2 regions of the Streptomyces sp. NPDC058678 genome follow, and region 1 is predicted to be linked to the other one. Evidence: riboswitches for the same ligand, from Rfam matches in the RefSeq annotation. Region 1 holds a riboswitch; the other holds the start of a gene.
The links. A riboswitch is a leader RNA that binds a small molecule or an ion and turns the genes downstream of it on or off. The one in region 1 is predicted to bind S-adenosylmethionine.

Region 1 (3,188 bases):
CCTCGCCGACGAGTTCGGGGTCGAGCGCGGAGGTCGGCTCGTCGAAGAGGATGACGCCGGGGCGCAGCGCCAGGGCGCGTGCGATGGCCACGCGCTGCTGCTGGCCGCCCGACAACTGCCGCGGGTAGGCGGCGGCCTTGTCGGCCAGACCGACCCGGTCCAGCAGTTCCCGGGCGAGTGCCTGGGCCTCGGCCTTGCCGAGTTTCCCGGTCGCCACCGGGGCGGCGGCCACGTTGTCCAGCACGGTGAGGTGCGGGAAGAGGTTGAAGTTCTGGAAGACGAAGCCGATGCGGCTGCGCTGGGTCAGGATGGCCCGTTCGCTCAGCTCCTTCAGGCGCTCGCCCTGCCGGCGTACGCCGATCAGCTCGCCGTTGACGCTGACGTGGCCGATCTCCGGCTTCTCCAGGTGGTTGACGACCCGCAGCAGAGTGGACTTGCCGGAGCCGGACGGGCCGAGGATCACGGTGACCTCGCCGGGCCGCACCGTCAGGTCGACCCCGTCCAGGACCCGGTGGGTGCCGTACCACTTGTGCACGTCGTGCACCTCGACGGCGGCGGCGTGGTCGATCGTCCCGGCGGTCATACGGCGGCCTCCCTGCGGATGCGGTCCCGCAGGTCGGTGAGACCGGTCCGCAGCTTCTGCAACGGCGTCGGCGGCAGGGTTCGCGTGGCGCCCCGGGCGTAGTACCGCTCGACGTAGAACTGGATGACGGACACGACGCTGGTGAGGATCAGGTACCAGACGGTGACGACCAGCAGGAGCGGCACGATGTCGCCGGGGTAGGTGGCGCCCATGGTCTGCGCGGTGCCGAACAGGTCGAGCAACGACACGTAGAAGACCAGCGAGGTGGCTTTGATGAGGCCGATGAGCTGGTTGACGTAGTTCGGAGTGATGGACCGCAGCGCCTGTGGGAAGACGATCCTCCTGAACTGGTAGCCCTTGGGCAGGCCGAGCGCGGAGGCCGCCTCGTGCTGGCCCTGGTCGACGGAGAGGATGCCGCCGCGGACGACCTCGGCCGCGTACGCCGCCTCGTTGAGGCTGAGTCCGATGACGGCGACGGCCATGTCGGTGGCGAGCCGTGACTCGTCGAAGGTGAAGAAGGCCGGTCCGAAGGGGACGCCCACGCTGAGCGTCCGGTACAGGGCGCTGAAGTTGTAGAGGAACAGCAGCACCACGATCAGCGGGATCGACCGCAGTGCCCAGACGTAGGTCCAGCTGACGGCGCGGAGCACCGGGCTGCGCGAGAGCCGGGCGAGGGCCAGCAGGATGCCGCCGAGGAGGCCCAACACCGCGCTGTAGGCGGCGACTTCGAGGGTGATGAGGAGCCCGTCGAGGATGGTCGGCCGCAGGAACCAGTAGCCGAACCGGTCCCACTGGTAGAAGGGGTTGGACACCAGGCCGTGGACGAACTGGGCTGCCAGGACCAGGACGACCGCGGTGGCGATCCAGCGTCCGGGTCGCCGCAGTGGCAGAACTCGCTGGGCGGCGAGTGGTCTTGACGGTGTGTCGGCGGGCGGTGGTGCCTCGGCGAGGGACACGGCGGCGCCTGGGGGTTCACTCATGGAGGGCTCCGGCGGGGCGGGGTCGGGACCCCCCGGGACAGCGCGAACGTGGTGCCGCTACGGCGGCCGCTCCGCGGCGGCGGGACGTGGCACACGGGAACGCACGGTGACCGGGGGCTGGGCGGACGACGACGCACCGCGAGGGCGGGCTTCGTCAGGAACGCGGGGGCTGGGGAAGGACGTCAGCCCCGACAGCGGGCACGGCCCGGTGCGGTACACAGTGCGCTGCTCACGCGGAGCAGATCGACGGCCCGGTCGGCGACGAGCTGGTGCGCGTACGGCGGAACGCAGCTCTGGGAGCGGCGCGTGGCCGTCCTGGGAGCTGCGTACATGCCCGTCACCCTGCTCTTCCGGCCCGAAGGGCCCTCGCGCTTACCGAATGTCATTCGGTCCGGTCGTCACCTGGGGCACCCCACCGCGTGCGAGGGTTGCCGGTCAGCAAGCCAGGGCTTGTCGCTGACGCTCATTACCGTTCTGGCAGTCAGTTAAGACAAACGCTCGAACGAATGTCAACGCCGGTCCGCCAGATGGAACGCGCTACGCCCTCTGAGCCGCGTGGGCGGCCCAGTCGAGGATCTGCACGGCCGCTCCGGCGGCCTCCAGGCCCCGGCAGTGGGCGTGGTGCCGTCGGGCGATGCCGTCGAGGTCGAGGTGGATGCCGAAGGCGGGGTGGGCGGCCAGGCGGCGGGCGTAGGCCCACAGGACGGGGTGGTCGGCGACGCGGTGCACCGCGGCGGCGTCCAGGTGGTGACGGTGCACGGTGTCGAGTTGGACCAGTGCGGCCCACAACTCGACGTCGGCCGCGGTGATCTGATCACGAATCAGGTAGTCGCGTCCGACGAGCCAGTGCTCCAGTGAACCCAGCGTCCCCAGCAGCTTGTAGAGCGCCACGTCACGCGCCCCGGTGTCGGGGTCCGCCGCCCCGGCCGCCTGTGCGGCCTGCTCGATGCCCTGCCCGCACAGTCGCTCCACGGCCTCGATCTCCGACTCCGCCCCGCACGGGTACAGCGCCGAACGGCCGCCCCCGAAGTGCCGGGCCAGGTCGCGGGTGATGTCGGGGGCGTGGGTGCTGACGATCCGCCCCGACCAGTCGTCACTGAGCACCGGCCCGGCGGCGGCACCGGTGTATCGGTGCACGCTCGCCTCGTAGAGCGGGCGAAGTGCCAAGTGCCCCCCGTCGGGACAGTCCGGGACCGCGCCCAGAAGCGTCACGGGGCAGACGTCGTCGAGTCCGAGCAGGCTGTGCGTCACGGCGATGCGGAGGCCGTCGGGACACGTGGGCGACAGGTGGAGGCGATAGCGGCGGGGCACGGCGTAGTGCCCGCTGCGCGCGTCCCTGCCGATCCGCCCCCGGAAGGCCGGGGCGGGCTGGGCGGAGGGGACGGTGGCGAGCGGTGTGACGGACATGGTTCTCCCCGGGGTGGGTGCGTGGACGTACGCGCGGCGGAAGCGACGTCGGGCGGCGAGAGGGCGGCCCTCCCCCGCATGCGACGGCTGTGGCGGCCGTCGGGGCGTGGCGGAGGACCGGGCTCAGCCCAGGGGGCTCATCGCGCTGCACACTCGCAGCAGATCGATGTGCCGGCGGGAGGTCAGAAGGGGTGACTGCCCGGAGGTACGGCTCACGT
Region 2 (3,188 bases), on a different contig from region 1:
ATGGTTGGGGGCGTGCGCCGGAACGCGTCGACCGCGGCCGAATGTATCTGTCCAACTGCCCTCTGCAACAGGTCAATCGGACGAGAATTCCGGACGCGCGGGGTCCGGAATGTGGCGAGAATTCACCCGAATTCGGGGCAAGTCGGGCTCCACAAAAAGCACAAAAGCCGCGAAAGAAGCGCACACTTTGGCTACTTCTTATCGGGTGCAAGGTGGAGATCAAGGGCTTCCGACCCGGGGATCGGCATCGCGTTCCCCAACTGTACCGCGCTCAACCACATTGAATTGCCCCCTCCGCTTCTCTCACGGAGGGGGCAATTCAATGAAACGCTCGGTAACCGGCGTTACCGACGGTAATAATCAGCCGCCGGCGACGGCCGGAATGATGGAGACTCCGGCACCGTCCGGCGTCGCCGTCTCCAGGCCCTGCTCGAAGCGGACGTCGTCGTCGTTGACGTACACGTTGACGAACCGCCGCAGCTTGCCCTGGTCGTCCAGGACTCGCGCGGCGATGCCGGTGTGGTTCTTCTCCAGGTCGGTGATGACCTCGGCGAGGGTGGCCCCCTCGGCGGCCACCTCGGCCTTGCCACCGGTGTAGGTGCGCAGGATGGTGGGGATGCGGACGGTAACGCTCATGTCTGATGACCTCCGGTCAGGTAATCGCCCTCAGGGGCGCGGGGAACTGCGCGACCAGCCCCCACCGGCCCGCAGATGACAACGGCTATGCGAGTCCGGCCTCGCGGAACGAATCGAGGTTCGGACGAATGGTCGCAGTCAGCCCGGTCCCCGCCACCGCGTCCAACGTCTTGAGACCGTCACCGGTGTTCAGCACGACCGTGGTCTTCGTCGGGTCGAGGAGACCGCTCTCGATCAGCTTCCGCGTCACACCCACGGTCACACCACCGGCGGTCTCCGCGAAGATGCCCTCCGTGCGCGCGAGGAGCTTGATCGCGTCCACGACCTGCTCGTCGTTCACGTCCTCCACCGCACCGCCGGTACGCCGCGCGATGTCGAGGACGTAGGGACCGTCCGCCGGGTTGCCGATCGCGAGCGACTTGGCGATGGTGTTCGGCTTCTGCGGCCGGACGACGTCGTGACCGGCCTTGTAGGCGACGGACACCGGCGAGCAGCCCTCGGCCTGCGCACCGAAGATCTTGTACGGCTTGTCCTCGACGAGCCCGAGCTTGATCAGCTCCTGCAGCCCCTTGTCGATCTTCGTGAGCTGCGAGCCGGAGGCGATCGGGACGACCAGCTGGTCCGGGAGCCGCCAGCCGAGCTGCTCGCAGATCTCGTACGCCAGGGTCTTGGAGCCCTCGGCGTAGTACGGCCGCAGGTTGACGTTGACGAAGCCCCAGCCCTCCCCGGCCGGGTCGCCGATGAGCTCGGAGCAGAAGCGGTTCACGTCGTCGTAGTTGCCCTCGATGCCGACGAGCTCGCCGCCGTAGATGGCGGCCATGACGACCTTGCCCTGCTCCAGGTCGTGCGGGATGAACACGCAGGAGCGGAATCCGGCGCGGGCGGCGGCGGCGCCGACGGCACCGGCCAGGTTGCCCGTGGAGGAGCAGGAGAGGGTGGTGAAGTGGAACGCGCGGGCGGCCTCGATGGCCTGGGCGACGACGCGGTCCTTGAAGGAGTGCGTCGGGTTGCCGGAGTCGTCCTTGACGAAGAGCTTGCCGGCGTCGACACCCAGCTCGCGGGCGAGGTTGTCGGCCTGGACGAGCTTGGTCCAGCCGGGGTTGATGTTCGGCTTGTCCGCCACGTCGGCCGGGACGGGCAGCAGCGGCGCGTAGCGCCAGATGTTCGCGGGTCCCGCCTCGATCTGCTTGCGGAGTTCCTCCGTGTCGTAGGCGGAGAAGTCGTAGGCGATCTCGAGCGGGCCGAAACACTCCTCGCAGGCGAAGACCGGGCCGAGGGGCACGCGGTGACCGCACTCGCGGCAGCTCAGCGCGGCGGCGGGGCCGAGGTCTACGGTGTTCGTGGTGCTTGCATCAGTCTGCACAGCCATGGAGGCGAGGCCCTTTCTCCTCATCTTCCTCACGACGCACTTCGCCGTGAGACGGATTTGGCACCTTCCCTAGTCGGGAGCCTCGCTGGTGACGAGAACCGACTGGAGGGTTGCCGGGGCTTCATCGGGCCGTATCCCTCTGCCCCTCTGGATGAGCGGTATGTAGTTGTTGATCGTTGAAACGGAACGCGGACCCCGACATGCGATGGTCATCAGCGTTGTTCAAGACTGTAACCGAAGGCCAGGACAGTTGAGATAGCCGTCCGAACCGCGAGATGGATCACATGTTCTGCGAGAGACCATGGATCACACGCTCGCCGAGAGAACGCAGAGGAGCCGCGCACTGTGCTGAAGGAAGTCGAGCGTTGGCTGAGCACTCACTCCTGGTCGAAGACCGATCGCCCGCTCCACAAGATCCTGGCCGCGAAACGCGCCACGGGCCAGACGGTCAGTGTCGTGCTGCCCGCGCTCAACGAGGAGGAGACGGTCGGTGACATCGTCGCCGTGATCCGTCACGACCTCATGCAGCAGGTCCCGCTCGTCGACGAGATAGTCGTCGTGGACTCGGGATCCACCGACCGCACCTCCGAGGTGGCCGCCGCCGCGGGGGCCCGGGTCGTCCATCGCGACGACATCCTGCCCCGCATCCCGACCGCTCCCGGCAAGGGCGAGGTGCTCTGGCGCTCGCTCCTGGTCACCAGCGGCGACATCGTCTGCTTCATCGACGCCGACCTGAAGGAGTTCTCCTCCGACTTCGTCTCCGGGATCGTGGGCCCGCTGCTCACCGACCCCGGCATCGACCTCGTCAAGGGCATGTACGACCGTCCGCTGCGCGGCGCGGCCGGCCAGGGCGGCCGGGTCACCGAACTGATGGCCCGCCCGCTGCTGAACATGCACTGGCCGCAGCTGGCCGGTTTCGTCCAGCCGCTCGGCGGCGAGTACGCGGCCCGTCGTTCGCTCCTGGAACAGCTCCCCTTCCCGGTGGGCTACGGCGTGGAGCTGGGCATGCTGATCGACGCCCTGCACCTGGTGGGCCTCGACGCACTGGCCCAGGTCGACGTGGGTGTGCGCAAGCACCGCCACCAGGACGGCCAGGCGCTGGGCAGGATGTCCGCCGCGATCTACCGCACGGCCCAGCTGCGGCTGGCCCGCGGGCACCTCGTCCGCCCCTCCCTCACCCAGT

Region 2: linked by a shared signal. The riboswitch ahead of thrC (threonine synthase) and the one ahead of ACFWWR_RS01785 (amino acid ABC transporter permease) in region 1 are both predicted to bind S-adenosylmethionine.

Annotation. Positions count from the first base shown of each region.
Region 1 covers NZ_JBHXSG010000001.1:416,866-420,053, reverse strand. The annotation lists gene ACFWWR_RS01790 (amino acid ABC transporter ATP-binding protein) at 1-583, opposite strand, end outside; gene ACFWWR_RS01785 (amino acid ABC transporter permease) at 580-1,563, opposite strand; SAM riboswitch class IV at 1,927-2,034, opposite strand; gene ACFWWR_RS01780 (glutathione S-transferase family protein) at 2,101-2,970, opposite strand; gene ACFWWR_RS01775 (putative leader peptide) at 3,094-3,188, opposite strand, start outside.
Region 2 covers NZ_JBHXSG010000059.1:50,427-53,614, forward strand. The annotation lists gene ACFWWR_RS37585 (MoaD/ThiS family protein) at 361-636, opposite strand; gene thrC (threonine synthase) at 722-2,005, opposite strand; SAM riboswitch class I at 2,023-2,163, opposite strand; gene ACFWWR_RS37595 (glucosyl-3-phosphoglycerate synthase) at 2,351-3,188, shown strand, end outside.